2 regions of the Pantoea sp. SGAir0430 genome follow, and region 1 is predicted to be linked to the other one. Evidence: predicted binding sites of a transcription regulator. Region 1 holds the regulator's gene; the other holds the start of a gene.
The links. The regulator CRP, encoded in region 1, controls carbon source genes, mostly activating them, when cyclic AMP is high. The targets are predictions, from matches to a motif close to ATGTGANNNNNNTCACAT.
Positions count from the first base shown of each region.

Region 2: rbsD (D-ribose pyranase) is a predicted target of CRP. The motif match lies at 3,704-3,721, and genes of this name have one in related genera.

Region 1 is NZ_CP039427.1:3,289,780-3,297,512, forward strand. Features, by position in the region: gene E7738_RS15440 (putative adenosine monophosphate-protein transferase Fic) at 1-435, shown strand, start outside; gene E7738_RS15445 (aminodeoxychorismate synthase component II) at 477-1,052, shown strand; gene E7738_RS15450 (bifunctional acetylornithine/succinyldiaminopimelate transaminase) at 1,140-2,357, shown strand; gene E7738_RS15455 (YccS/YhfK family putative transporter) at 2,354-4,429, opposite strand; gene crp (cAMP-activated global transcriptional regulator CRP) at 4,488-5,120, opposite strand; gene E7738_RS15465 (OsmC family protein) at 5,425-5,829, shown strand; gene E7738_RS15470 (phosphoribulokinase) at 5,900-6,769, opposite strand; gene E7738_RS15475 (YheU family protein) at 6,831-7,049, opposite strand; gene E7738_RS15480 (hydrolase) at 7,052-7,733, opposite strand, start outside.
Region 2 is NZ_CP039427.1:2,943,520-2,951,252, reverse strand. Features, by position in the region: gene kup (low affinity potassium transporter Kup) at 1-1,062, shown strand, start outside; gene qseC (quorum sensing histidine kinase QseC) at 1,074-2,405, opposite strand; gene qseB (quorum sensing response regulator transcription factor QseB) at 2,402-3,064, opposite strand; gene E7738_RS13960 (YgiW/YdeI family stress tolerance OB fold protein) at 3,235-3,630, shown strand; gene rbsD (D-ribose pyranase) at 3,803-4,222, shown strand; gene rbsA (ribose ABC transporter ATP-binding protein RbsA) at 4,230-5,738, shown strand; gene rbsC (ribose ABC transporter permease) at 5,735-6,706, shown strand; gene rbsB (ribose ABC transporter substrate-binding protein RbsB) at 6,734-7,609, shown strand; gene rbsK (ribokinase) at 7,674-7,733, shown strand, end outside.

The DNA of each region.
Region 1 (7,733 bases):
CCTGGCCTGCCGCACCTGCGCCACATTCACCGCACGCTGTTTCAGGATATCTACAGCTGGGCCGGCGAACTGCGTACCATCGACATCTGGCGCGACGACACGCCCTATTGCCACTGCGAGTATATCGAGAACGAGGGCAATGCGCTGATGAGCGCACTGGAGGAGGAAGAGGGCCTGTGCGACCTCGACCCGCAGACCTTCGTGGCACGCATCGCGCATTACTACTGTGAAATCTATGTTCTGCATCCGTTCCGTGCCGGTAACGGGCGGGCACAGCGCATCTTTTTCGAACAGCTGGCGCTGCACGCGGGCTATCTGCTGAACTGGGATACGCTGGAGCCTGAAAGCTGGCACAAGGCCATCGTCGCTGGCGTTGGCGGCGATCTCGCGGCGCTCAATGCGCAGTTTGCGAAAGTGGTGAGCCCGGCGCGTTAAAATGCGTAGAATAGCGGCGGTTTTACTGGCCTGAGGGCATTATGCTGCTGCTAATTGATAACTACGACTCCTTTACCTGGAATCTCTACCAGTACTTCTGTGAACTGGGCGCGCAGGTGCGCGTGGTGCGCAACGATGCGATGACGCTGGAAGAGATGACAGCGCTGCCGCTGAGTCATCTGGTGATCTCGCCGGGCCCCTGTACGCCGGATCAGTCCGGCATTTCGCTCGAAGCCATTCGCCACTTTGCCGGACGGTTGCCGGTTCTCGGGGTATGCCTGGGCCATCAGGCCATCGCCCAGGCCTACGGTGCGCAGGTGGTGCGCGCGCGCCAGGTGATGCATGGCAAAACCTCTGCGGTGCAGCACACCGGCCAGGGCGTGTTCCGCAACCTGAATAATCCGCTGACCGTCACGCGCTATCACTCGCTGATTGTGGCGCGCGACACGCTGCCACCAGAGTTTGAAGTCACCGCCTGGAGTCTGCGCGATGGCGTTGCCGATGAGATCATGGGCTTCCGCCATCGTACGCTGCCACTGGAGGGCGTGCAGTTCCATCCGGAGAGCATTCTCAGCGAGCAGGGGCATCAGCTGCTGGCGAATTTCCTCAATATGTAACTTCCGTTTGCCATTGCATGATTTTTTATGCATATTTTGTGATTATAATTTCACATCAGCTCAACAAATAACCCGATGAGGTCATCAATGGCAGCGGAAAATCTAGCGGTAAGCCGGGAAACGTTCGATAACGTTATTTTGCCTGTTTATGCACCTGCGCAGTTTGTGCCGGTCAAAGGCAAAGGCAGCCGCGTGTGGGATCAACAGGGCAAAGAGTATATCGACTTCTCCGGTGGTATCGCGGTCACCGCGCTTGGCCATTGTCATCCGGCGCTGGTGGAAACGCTGAAAAGTCAGGGCGAAACCCTGTGGCACACCAGTAACGTGTTCACCAATGAGCCGGCACTGCGCCTCGCCAGTAAACTGATCGCGGCGACCTTCGCCGAGCGGGTATTCTTCGGTAACTCCGGTGCCGAAGCGAACGAAGCGGCGTTCAAACTGGCGCGCTACTACGCCTGCAAAAAGCACAGCCCGTTCAAAAGCAAAATTATCGCTTTCCACAACGCCTTCCACGGCCGCACGCTGTTCACCGTCTCGGTGGGCGGTCAGCCGAAATACTCCGATGGCTTTGGTCCGAAGCCGGCGGATATCGTCCATGTGCCGTTTAACGATCTGGCCGCGGTGAAAGCGGTGATTGACGACCACACCTGCGCGATTGTGGTGGAGCCGATTCAGGGGGAAGGCGGCGTGATGCCGGCAACGCCGGAATTCATGCAGGGATTGCGTGCGCTGTGCGATCAGCACAACGCGCTGCTGGTGCTGGATGAAGTGCAGAGCGGCATGGGCCGCAGCGGTAAGCTGTTTGCTTACGAACACTATGGTATCAAGCCAGATATCATCACCACCGCTAAAGCGCTGGGCGGCGGTTTCCCGGTGAGCGCGATGCTGACCACCCATGAAATCGCCTCGGTGATGGCGCCGGGCGTGCACGGCACCACCTACGGCGGCAACCCGCTGGCCTGTGCGATTGCCGAAACCGCGCTGGATATCATCAATACGCCCGAGGTACTGAATGGTGTCGACGCGCGTCGTGAGCAGTTTGTCTCGGCGCTGCAGAAGATCAATCAGCAGTTCGATATCTTCAGTGAAATTCGGGGCAAAGGGCTGCTGCTGGGTGCCGTACTCAACGCGCAGCACGCCAGCAAAGCGCGCGATATCCTCAACGCTTCCGCCGCTGAAGGTCTGATGGTACTGACCGCCGGCAGCGATGTGATTCGCTTTGTGCCGTCGCTGGTGATTGAGCCAACCGATATCGCAGAAGGCATGGCGCGCTTCGCCCGGGCGATCGCGAAAGTCCTGAACTAACCTTTCGGCTTCAGCACGCTGAGCCAGCGGCCGTGATGCGGGCGCTGGCTCCACGCCAGTGAAGAAATGGTGTGCATCACATTGAGGTGCTGCAGAATGCGCTTCACATGCTGTTCGACAATCGTCACCGGCCCCTCATTCAGATTCTCCGGCGCTTCCAGAATATTGCTGTCGTTGCCCGGCCCGTCGTAAGCCAGCCGCTGCTGACAGCGCTGCAGCGCGATTTCACAGGACTGCAAATAGCGCTCCGCCAGCTTTGGCGTCAGCATGGTGTGCTCGCGCGCCAGAATGGTCATGGCGTTGATGTGCTCGACGATAAACTGGCTGTGAGTCACCCACAGGCGCATATCTTTCAGATACTGGAAGTTAAAGCCCGGCTCGGTGGACGCCTGGTTGAGCGAGTTAAACAGCGCGTTGTGCGCCTGGTTAACCTTGACGCGCTGATACGCCAGCTTCTCCGGCGCCTGCTCCGGACCGAGCAGCAGGCGCAGCGCCTCCTGATAAGCCTCCAGCGCATCGTGCGCGTTATTGCGCAGCAGCCCGCTCTGCCATTGCGGCCATAGCCAGATCATACCGGCGAAGGCAATCAGACAGCCCATCAGCGTATCCATCATGCGTGGCAGCAGGAACTGCGCGCCATTCAGTGACAGCAGCTGCAGCGAATACACCGCCGTTACGGTAAAGCCAATCATCGACCAGCCATAATATTTACGCGTGATCAGATAGCTGGCGAGCGTGATGACCAGCATGGTCAGCAGGGCAATCGACTCCGGAACAGCAAAGCGCAGCGACGCTGCGGCGATCAGCAAGCCGGCGAAGGTGCCGAGCGCCCGGTGCTGAATGCGCACGCGCGTGGCGCTGTAGCCGTTCTGGCTGACAAACATGATGGTCATCAGAATCCAGTAGGGCTTGGGAATATTGAAGAACAGCGCCAGCGCGCTGCCGAACATCAGCATCACCGCGAAGCGCGCCGCCGTCCGCAGCGCGGCAGATTTCAGCGACAGGTAGCTGCGCAGCGCCGGCAACAGCGGCAGGCGACGCTGGCGATCGGCCATCAGGTCGCGGGTGTATAGCGGCTTCTGCGTGCGCAGCACGCGCGCGATGCGGCTGAAATGGTAGAGGCAGAAATTACCGACCGGATTATCCGGGTGCTGCCGGGCAATTTTCTCCAGCGCGCCGAGCGGCTTCTCCATGTGGAAGCGTTCCGGCAGCTGGTGATAGAGAATGGCATCGGCCAGCACGCGCAGCCGTGCCGAAATGATTTTCGCGTTCCAGCGGATCACCGCCTCGGCGTGGCTCTGCTCCACCAGCTTTTGCACCTCTTCCGGCTGATGCAGGCTGACCGAGATATGCTCCTGCAGATCGAGCGCAACCTGAAAGGCGCGCGTCAGGCGTTTGTGGCTGTTATCACGGCTGGCGGACAGCATATGCATCTGCTGATAACAGGTGGTGATCAGATCGACCGCTTTCTGCTGACGCGCCAGTAGCGGCGGCAGCGCTTTTTCCGGATCGGTCAGCTGCGTCAGCAGGGTGTATTTGGCGTCGCAGTAATCGGCCAGCTCGCGGTACAGCAGGCTGAGGGTCTCGCGCATCGGCTGCTCTTTCCACAGCCAGAACCAGAACCAGTTAAACAGCCCGTACCACAGCGTCCCGCCGATATACAGCAGCGGCGGGACCCACATCGGCATACGGCCGACGAGGCTTAAGGTAAAGATGGCGGCGATCAGCGTGCCGGGCAGCAAACGACCATGCAGCGGGCTGATTTCACCGGTCACGCCCACCAGCAGCGGTAACACCAGCAGAATCAGCGGCAGCGGCACAGCGTAAGCTGTGAGGTACTGAATCAGAAAACTGCCGCTGGCGAACAGTGCGCCGCCGACAATCAGCCGTTTGAAGAACCGCTTGTGTGGCGTATCCAGACCGGCGATGTTGCAGCAGGCCGGCACCAGGGAGAACAGCAGCCCTTTTTGCAGATCGCCAAACAGCCAGCCGAGCGCCACAGGCAGGCACAGCACCAGCGTTTGCCGCAGCGCATAGTTAACTTCCGGATGATAGATGATTCGACGCCACATCAGCTCATCGTAAACAGAAACGGCGCGATGTTGCCATCACGCCGTGGGTGAGAAGAAATCAGCGGGTGCCGTAAACGACGATGGTTTTGCCGTGTGCGGAGATCAGGTTCTGATCTTCCAGCATTTTCAGGATACGACCCACGGTTTCGCGTGAGCAGCCCACGATCTGACCAATCTCCTGACGGGTGATTTTAATCTGCATACCGTCCGGGTGGGTCATGGCATCAGGCTGTTTCGCCAGGTTGAGCAGCGTTTGCGCGATACGGCCGGTCACATCGAGGAAGGCAAGGTTGCCGACTTTTTCAGATGTAACCTGCAGGCGACGCGCCATCTGCGCCGACAGGCGCATTAAAATATCCGGATTGACCTGAATCAGCTGACGGAATTTTTTGTAGGAAATTTCAGCCACTTCGCAGGCGGTTTTCGCACGTACCCAGGCGCTACGCTCCTGGCCCTCTTCAAACAGGCCGAGCTCACCGATGAAATCCCCCTGATTGAGGTAGGAGAGAATCATCTCTTTGCCTTCTTCATCTTTAATCAGTACCGCGACGGAACCTTTCACGATGTAGTACAGCGTTTCCGCTTTCTCACCCTGATGGATGAGGGTGCTTTTGGATGGATATTTGTGAATATGGCAATGGGACAGGAACCATTCGAGTGTAGGGTCTGTTTGCGGTTTGCCGAGAACCATTCGCTATTATCCTCTGTTGTAATCGTGCCCAAAATACAGGGGGCAGTTTTCCCTGTCAGGCGGTGAAATCGTCCAGCGTTTCCCGTGAGGGACAGTTATTCGGGGGTGGATTCGTAAGCGATGCTTTTGATTCGTCCCGCTTTCGTCTTTCGTGACGAAAATATTTTCAGCACTGTTTGTAGCATAGCTTTTGCAACCTGTCTCCTGTTGTCTCGCTTCAGCAGGTGGGGGATGCGTCTGCATTGCTGTTTGTCAGGTGAAAGCGTACTCTGGCGGCAAAACCGCCGCTTCAGGAGAAAGAATAATGCAGGCACGAGTGAAATGGGTGGAAGGGCTGACCTTTCTCGGAGAATCCTCATCCGGTCATCAGGTATTAATGGACGGCAATTCCGGTGATAAAGCGCCCAGCCCGATGGAGATGGTATTGATGGCTGCGGGCGGCTGCAGCGCGATTGACGTGGTGTCGATTCTGCAAAAGGGGCGCAACGATGTCGCCGATTGTGAAGTCAAACTGACCTCGGAACGCCGCGAAGAAGCGCCACGCATTTTTACGCATATCAATCTGCATTTTATTGTCAGCGGCAAAGCGCTGAGCGATAAAGCGGTAGCGCGCGCGGTGGATCTGTCCGCGGAGAAGTACTGCTCGGTGGCGATCATGCTGGGCAAGGGCGTCGAGATAACGCACAGCTACGAAGTGGTGGAGCTATAATCCAGCCGGGAGCGCGGCCCTGCGCTCCCGATCTCAGCTCCTCCCGGCGAAACTGGCGCGTTAGCCTGCGCTATTCAATGCGTTTTCCTTCAATCAACCGCTGCACCAGCGGCGTCATGATCAACTCCATCGCCAGTCCCATCTTGCCGCCCGGCACCACCAGCGTATTCATGTGGGAAATAAACGAGCCCTGGATCATCGCCAGTAAATAAGGAAAAGCGATGCCCTCCAGGCCGCGAAAATGGATCACCACAAAGCTCTCATCCAGCGACGGGATTTCACGCGCGGCAAACGGGTTCGAGGTATCCACGGTCGGCACGCGCTGGAAGTTGAGGTGCGTGCGGGAAAACTGCGGCGTGATGTAGTTGATGTAGTCTTCCATCGAACGCACCACCGAATCCATCACCGCTTCGCGCGAATGGCCGCGCTCGCTGGTGTCGCGCACCAGTTTCTGAATCCACTCCAGATTAACAATCGGTACCACGCCAACCAGCAGATCGACATGTTCCGCCACGTTATGCTGCTGCGTCACCACGCCGCCGTGCAGGCCTTCATAGAACAGCACATCGGTGTTTTCCGGCAGCGGCTGCCATGGCGTAAAGGTGCCCGGCACCTGATTCCACGGCACCGCTTCATCGTAGGTGTGCAGATATTTGCGCGACTGGCCGAGTCCGCTCTGGCCGTAGTCGCGGAAAGTCTGCTCCAGCAGGCCGAAGTCGTTGGCTTCCGGGCCAAAATAGCTGATGTGACGCCCGAGATCGCGCGCCTTACGAATCGCCATGTCCATTTCCGGACGGGTGTAGCGATGGAAACTGTCGCCTTCCACTTCCGCTGCATGCAGATTCAACTGCTGGAAAATTTTACGGAAGGCGAGACTGGTGGTGGTGGTTCCGGCGCCGCTGGAACCGGTAACGGCTATGACTGGATGCCTGGCTGACATAACAGCGCTCCCTGTGAAGTCCGGCGATGAGCATTGTTACCACGAATTCCTGCGCGGCGCATCAGCCGCGAAATTCACGCCGCGGCATAATATTGACCGACTCGTGCAGTTCTGACCATACCAGTACCACCTCGCCCTGCTGCAGCTGGCGGCGCACGTCGGCCACTTTCTGCGTCAGGCTGCGCTCCTGCTCGCCATAATCGGTGCCTTCACGCAGCACAAAACTTTCTATCAGGTTTTCCAGCGTTGTCGGGTCGAGTTCTTGCCAGGGAATAATCACAATTACATATCCAGATAAGTTGAGAGCCAGTCCGGCACGCGCTGCTCCAGCCACATTTTGGGTCGCAGCAGGCTGCCGCCCACGAAGCCGACGTGACCACCTTGCTGCGTCAGCTGATACTCAATTGTGGCAGACAACTGCTGCGGCTGCGGGATCACCGCATCGGTCATGAAGGGATCGTCTTTAGCATGGATGATCAGCAGCGGCTTGCGCACGCCGGTCAGCAATGGCATGGCGCTGGCGCGCTGATAATAGTCGCGCGCATCAATAAAACCGTGGGCGCGGGCGGTAATCGCATCATCAAACTCACGCAGCCGGCGGAAGGCGCGCAGCTGCGTCAGATCGACCGGCAGCGTGCCCGGCCAGGCGCGCAGTTTGCGCGTGGCGTTTTTCTTCAGCTGGGTCAGCAGGTAGTGCTGATAAAAGCGTGAAAAGCCCACGTCCAGCTTCTGGCTGCACGGCTCCAGCGCCAGCGGCGCGGAAATGGCGACCGCGGCATCCAGCGGGGCCGACGTGCCCTGCAGCCCCAGCAGACAGGCCAGCATATTGCCGCCAAGCGAAACGCCGACCGCGGCAGTCGGCACCGTGCCCCATTCGCGCTGCAGCCAGTGCAGAAAATAGGTCGCATCTTCAGTTTCACCGGAGTGATAGATGCGCTGCAGACGGTTCGGCTCGCCGCTGCAG
Region 2 (7,733 bases), 350 kb from region 1:
CCGGAGGCCATCAAAAACCCGTTCTTCCTGCTGGCGCCGGACTGGGCGCTGATTCCGATGCTGATTCTCGCGACGCTGGCCACGGTGATCGCCTCGCAGGCGGTGATCTCCGGCGTATTTTCGCTGACGCGCCAGGCGGTGCGTCTTGGCTATCTGCCGCCGATGCGTATTGTGCACACGTCTGAAGAGGAATCCGGCCAGATTTATATTCCGGTGATCAACTGGCTGCTCTATTTCTCGGTGGTGATTGTGATCGTCGGCTTTGAGCACTCCAGCAATCTGGCGGCCGCCTACGGGATTGCGGTGACCGGTACCATGGTGCTGACCGCCATTCTGTGTTCAACGGTGGCGATTCAGAACTGGCACTGGAATCGCTACCTGGTGGTGCTGATTCTCATCGCGATGCTGTGCATCGACGTTTCGCTGTTCTCTGCCAACCTGGTCAAAGTGTTCTCCGGCGGCTGGCTGCCGCTGACGCTGGCGCTGATGATGTTTATCGTGATGACCACGTGGAAGAGCGAGCGCTTCCGCCTGCTGCGTCGTATGCATGAGCATGGCAATTCGCTGGAGGCGATGATCGCCTCGCTGGAGAAATCGCCGCCGGTGCGCGTGCCGGGCACGGCAGTCTACATGTCACGGGCGCTCAATGTCATCCCCTTTGCCATGCTGCATAACCTGAAGCACAACAAGGTGCTGCACGAGCGCGTGGTGCTGCTGACGCTGCGTACCGAAGATGCGCCTTATGTGCACAACGTGCGTCGCGTGACCATTGAGCAGCTGTCGCCCACCTTCTGGCGCGTGGTGGCAAGCTACGGCTGGCGCGAAACGCCGAATGTCGAGGAGATTTTCCACCGCTGCGGCCTCGAAGGGCTCAACTGCCGCATGATGGAAACCTCGTTCTTTATGTCACACGAGTCGCTGATCATCGGCAAACGCCCGTGGTATCTGCGTCTGCGCGGCAAGCTGTTCCTTGCGCTGCAGCGCAACGCCCTGCGCGCGCCGGATCAGTTTGAAATTCCGCCTAACCGGGTAATCGAGCTCGGTACTCAGGTCGAAATCTGACGCATCGCGCGTCACCAGCTGAGGGTGACGCGCAGCCCCTGCGGCTGCACCGCGCTGAAGGTCAGCCGGATGCCGTGCAGCTGAGCCACATTTTTCACAATCGACAAGCCAAGCCCGCTGCCGGTTTGCGCCTGCCCCGGCGGTCGCCAGAAGCGTTCGCCCAGCCGCGCCAGCTGCTCTGCGCTAACGCCCGGTCCGTTATCCACCACCTCCAGCCTGCGCGCGCTGAGCCGCAGCTGAATCTCACTGCCGGACGGTGTGTAGCGCAGCGCGTTATCCAGCAGATTGCGCAGCAGTAAACCCAGCAGCAGTGGATGACCGTTCATCACCGGTTCCGCGTCAGCCGTCAGCGTCAGCCTGGTGTGCTGCGTTGCCGCCTGTGCCTGGTGTTCGGTCACCAGCTGGTGCAGCAACGGTGCGAGGGGGACCGGCTGAAATTCGCTGCGCAGATCGTCCGCTTCGACGCGCGACAGCGTCAGTAGCTGATCGACCAGCCGCGTGGCGCGCAGGATGCCGCTGTCGAGCTGCTGCAGCGCATGGTTACGCATCGCCTCGTCATCGCCGGCCAGCTGGATCACCTCGCTCTGCACGCGCAGCGCTGCCAGCGGGCTGCGCAGCTCGTGCGCCGCATCGGAGGTAAACCGCCGCTCGCGCTGGACCAGCTGTGCCATACGGGCAAACAGGCCATTCAGCGCCGCCACCAGCGGCTTCACCTCCAGCGGCAGGCGTTGCGGCGTCAGCGGGGTGGCATCATCCGGCGCGCGCTGCTGCAGCGATGCAGTCAGGCGTTTCAGCGGACGCAGCTCAAACCACACCAGCGCCAGCAGCAACAGCAGCATCAGCGGCATGGCCACCAGCCACGGCAGCAGGCTGCTCAGTGCCAGATCGCGCGTCATGTCATCACGATATTCCCACTCCTGTCCAACCACCACGCGCCACTGCTTATCGGCTGACGTCAGCCACAGCAGCCGCCAGCGATCGTCATCGCCACGCAGGCGACCATCGTGGAAGCCGTCACGATCCGCTGTAAACTGCAAATCGCGGCCGTTTTCGCCGTCGTTCAGCAGCGGTTTGCCGTCGGCGCTGAACAGCGCAAAGGCCAGCGCGTCGTCATCCTGATCGCCGCGATGGTGGCGCAAAATCGCTTTGGTTTTTGGCAGCGAGGCGGCCTGCAGGCGACTGGCATCCAGCGCCAGCAGGCGTTTGGCGAACAGCATCTGCTGGGTATCAAACAGCTCATTAACGGTGTCGCGCGTCTGCTGCCATGCGCTAAAGGTGGCACTGGCACCACACAGAATAATTAACAGCAGAAAGCCGATGGCCAGCCGCAGGAACAGACTCATTCTGCCGCTCCCAGCGTGTATCCAATACCGTGCACGGTGCGGATGAACTGACTGCCGAGCTTTTTACGCAGATGGTGGATGTGCACTTCGACCGCGTTACTGGAGACGTCGTCGTCCCAGCTGTACAGTTTCTCCTCCAGCTGCGCGCGCGTCAGCACGCGACCGGGATTGCGCAGGAACAGCTCCAGCAGCGCCAGCTCACGGCTTTTCAGGCTGAGCGGTTCGCCATCCAACATCACGCTGTGGCTGCCGGGAGCCATCACCAGCCTGCCGTGACGCAGCTCCGGCTGCAGCTGACCGTGACGGCGACGAATCAGCGCCTGCAGACGCGCGGCCACCTCCGTCAGCGCAAAGGGCTTACACAGATAGTCATCGGCACCGAGCTGCAGGCCCTGCACGCGCTGGTCCAGCGCATCGCGTGCGGTGAGGATCAGCACCGGGACATCCGCGCCCTGCTCACGCCACTGGCGCAGGATGTCCAGCCCGTCACGTTGCGGCAGCGACAGATCCAGCACCACGGCATCCCATGGCGCCGCGTTGAGCGCCTGAAATCCGGCTTCGCCGCTGACAAACCAGTCGACGCTGAAACCCAGTTTGGTCAGGCCGACCTTCAGGCCATCGCCAATCAGCGTATCGTCTTCAATTAATAAAATGCGCATGCGTTTCTCCCGGTTACCTGGGGGTTTATACGAAGCAGATGCGTGCTTGTACAGCGTCATTCGCCCGTTTTAGCTTATTTTTTCCCTCTTTTTTTCCCTTAAGATCCTGTTAAGAACCCTGTGGTGAAATAGCTCCCGTAATCCGCACAGACATGGAAATGAGGTGAAAAATGAAAAAGAGTGCAGCGCTGTTCGCCATTATCGCCCTGGCGGCAACCCCGGTGTTAGCCGCCCAGCAGGGTGGCTTTGTCGACCCTAACGCGCCAGCCGCTCAGGCTAAAGCCGGCGGTTTTAAGGCCGATAACAGCAGTGTGGTGACGGTAAAACAGGCCGAAGAGATGAAGGATGACAGCTGGATCACCGTGCGCGGCCAGCTTGATAAGCAGATCGGCGATGAAGATTATCTGTTCCGCGACAGCAGCGGCAGCATGAAAGTGGAGATCGACCACAAACGCTGGAACGGCCAGACCATTACGCCGAAGGATCAGGTCGAGCTGACCGGCGAACTCGATAAGGATTTCAATTCGATTGAACTGGACGTTAAACAGGTGCGTAAACTGCCCTAACCTCCCCTGCGGAGCCACGTCCTGGGCTCCGCCATCCCGCCAAACTCAAATTTTCCCCGGCCCAGGCGAAACGTTTCGATGGCGATCACATTTCCGTGATGCCGTCATTGAGTTGCCATGTACATTTAATACACTGCCAGACAGCGAAACGTTTCGCTGTGGAGTGGAATAAATGAAAAAAGGTCGCCTGTTAAACGCTGAAGTCTCTCATGTGATTGCCCGCCTCGGGCATACCGATACGCTGACGATTGCCGATGCGGGCTTGCCGATCCCGGCCGGTCCACAGCGCATCGATCTGGCGCTTACGCCCGGTACGCCCGATTTTTTACAGGTGGTGGAGGTCATCACGCAGGAGATGCAGGTTGAGAGCGCCCTGATAGCGGAAGAGATCCAACAACACAATCCGCAACTCCACAGCCAGCTGATCGCCGTGCTCGAAGCCTTGCAACAGCACCAGGGGAATGTCATTAGCGTTCGTTACACCAGCCATGAACAGTTCAAACAACACACTCAGCGCAGTCAGGCGGTCATTCGCAGCGGAGAGTGCTCTCCGTATGCGAATGTCATCCTGAGCGCGGGCGTCACTTTCTGAGGCCGCTATGCAACCGTTATTGCAACTCAGGGGAATTGAAAAATCATTTCCCGGCGTGAAGGCGCTCAACGGCGCGTCGCTGGCGGTTTATCCCGGGCGCGTGATGGCGTTAGTGGGAGAGAACGGCGCGGGCAAATCCACCATGATGAAGGTGCTGACCGGCATCTACAGTATGGACGCCGGTTCGCTGCACTGGCTGGGCAAAGAAGTGACGTTCTCCGGGCCGAAAGCGTCTCAGGAAGCCGGCATCGGCATCATCCATCAGGAGCTGAACCTGATCCCGCAGCTGACCGTCGCGGAGAATATTTTCCTCGGCCGTGAATTCGTTAACCGCTTTGGCCGCATCGACTGGAAACAGATGTATGCCGCGGCGGATGCGCTGTTAAAGCGCCTCAATCTGCGCTTCAGCAGCCACAAGCTGGTGGGCGATCTGTCGATTGGCGACCAGCAAATGGTAGAGATTGCCAAAGTACTCAGCTTCGAGTCGCAGGTCATCATTATGGATGAACCGACCGATGCGCTGACCGATACCGAAACCCTGTCGCTGTTCCGCGTCATCAATGAGCTGAAAGCGCAGGGCTGCGGCATTGTTTATATCTCCCACCGCATGAAAGAGATCTTTGAGATTTGCGATGACGTCACCGTGTTCCGCGACGGCCAGTTTATTGCCGAGCGCGCGGTAAACGATCTGAGCGAAGAGGGCCTGATCGAAATGATGGTTGGCCGCAAGCTTGAGGATCAGTATCCGCATCTCGATCAGACACCGGGCGAGGTGCGGCTGCGGGTCGAGCACGTTAGCGGACCGGGCGTAGAAGATGTCAGCTTTACCCTGCGTAAGAGCGAGATTCTGGGCATTTCCGGTCTGATGGGCGCGGGCCGCACCGAATTAATGAAGGTGCTGTACGGCGCGCTGCCGCGTACGCACGGCAAAGTGACGCTTAACGGCCGCGAGATTGTCACCCGCTCGCCGCAGGACGGCCTGGCCAACGGCATCGTCTATATCTCGGAAGACCGTAAGCGTGACGGGCTGGTGCTCGGGATGTCGGTCAAAGAGAACATGTCGCTGACCGCGCTGCGCTACTTCAGCCGCGCCGATGGCGGCCTGAAGCACGCCGAAGAGCAGCTGGCGGTGGGCGATTTTATTCGCCTGTTCAATGTGAAAACGCCGTCAATGATGCAGCCGATCGGTCTGCTGTCCGGCGGTAATCAGCAAAAAGTGGCGATTGCGCGTGGCCTGATGACGCGCCCGGATGTGCTGATCCTCGACGAGCCGACGCGCGGCGTCGATGTCGGGGCGAAAAAAGAGATCTATCAGTTAATTAACCAGTTTAAAGCCGAAGGGCTGAGCATCATCCTGGTGTCGTCGGAAATGCCGGAAGTGCTGGGCATGAGCGACCGCATTCTGGTGATGCATGAAGGCCATCTGAGTGGCGAATTTTCCCGTGAGCAGGCTACCCAGGAATCCCTGATGGCAGCGGCGGTCGGTAAGCAACACAGCGAGGAGTTAGTTGTATGAGTACCCAAACCTTACCTGCCAGCCGTCGCTGGTTCAGCAAAGCCTGGCTGCTGGAGCAGAAATCGCTGATCGCGCTGATTGTGCTGATCGCGGTGGTTGCCAGCCAGAGCCCGAACTTCTTCACGCTGCCCAACATGTTCAACATCCTGCAGCAGACGTCGGTCAACGCCATCATGGCGGTGGGCATGACGCTGGTGATTCTGACCTCAGGTATCGACCTTTCGGTCGGCTCGCTGCTGGCGCTGACCGGCGCGGTAGCGGCATCGATTGTCGGGCTGGAAGTTAATGCGCTGGTGGCCGTGGCGGCATCGCTGGCGCTCGGTGCCTTTATTGGTGCCATTACCGGTGTGATTGTGGCGCGCGGCAAGGTGCAGGCGTTTATCGCTACGCTGGTGATGATGCTGCTGCTGCGCGGCGTCACCATGGTTTACACCAACGGCAGTCCGATCAACACCGGCTTCAGCGATAACGCCGATCTGTTTGGCTGGTTCGGCATTGGCCGTCCGCTGGGCATTCCGACGCCGGTATGGCTGATGGCGGTGGTGTTCGCGCTGGCGTGGTACATGCTGCATCACACCCGCCTCGGCCGCTATATCTATGCGCTGGGCGGTAACGAAGCGGCCACGCGCCTGTCCGGCATCAACGTTAACCGCGTTAAAGTCATCGTCTATTCGCTGTGCGGCCTGCTGGCGGCACTGGCGGGCACCATCGAAGTGGCGCGTCTCTCTTCCGCGCAGCCGACGGCGGGCACCGGTTATGAACTGGATGCGATTGCCGCAGTAGTGCTGGGCGGGACCAGCCTCGCGGGCGGTAAAGGGCGCATTATGGGCACGCTGATCGGTGCGCTAATTCTCGGCTTCCTCAATAACGGCCTCAACCTGATGGGCGTATCGTCTTACTACCAGATGATTGTCAAAGCCGTCGTCATTCTGCTGGCGGTGCTGGTGGATAACAAAAGCAGTAAGTAACTCTGACCTTCACACAGGATTAAAGAAATGAAAAAGTTAACTGCATTGGCCGTCATCCTTGGCGCCACCCTCAGTGCTGGCGCGATGGCTAAGGATACGATTGCGCTGGTGGTCTCAACCCTGAATAACCCGTTCTTTGTGTCGCTGAAAGATGGCGCACAGAAAGAAGCCGATAAGCTGGGCTATAACCTGGTGGTGCTCGACTCGCAGAACAACCCGGCAAAAGAGCTGGCAAACGTGCAGGATCTCACCGTGCGCGGCACCAAACTGCTGCTGATCAACCCAACGGATTCTGATGCGGTCGGTAACGCCGTGAAAATGGCTAACCAGGCGAACATCCCGGTGATTACGCTGGACCGTATGGCGGCGCAGGGTAAAGTTGTCAGCCACGTGGCGTCTGATAACCGCTTCGGCGGCAAAATGGCCGGCGATTTCATCGCGAAGAAACTGGGCGACGGTGCGAAAATCATCGAGCTGCAGGGCATTGCCGGCACCTCCGCTGCCCGCGAGCGTGGTGAAGGCTTTAAGCAGGCCGCTGATGCACACAAATTCAACGTGCTGGCCAGCCAGCCGGCCGACTTCGACCGTACTAAAGGTCTGAACGTGATGCAGAACCTGCTGCAGGCGCATCCGGACGTGCAGGCAGTTTTTGCCCAGAACGACGAAATGGCGCTGGGCGCGCTGCGTGCGCTGCAGACCGCAGGCAAAACCGACGTGCTGGTGGTGGGCTTTGACGGCACCGCGGACGGCGTGAAGGCGGTAGAATCCGGTAAACTCAGCGCGACCGTTGCACAGATGCCAGACAAGATTGGTATGATTGGCGTCGATACCGCAGATAAAGTTCTGAAGGGCGAAAAAGTGCAGGCGATCAACCCGGTTGACCTGAAACTGGTTACTAAATAAAACCCAAAGAAAAGCATGGCAACGCGCCACCCTCGCGGTGGCGCAACTTCCTGGATAACTCCCTATGAGCAAAAGCGCAAAACTGGCGGTACTCGGCAGCATCAACGCCGACCACATCCTCAAC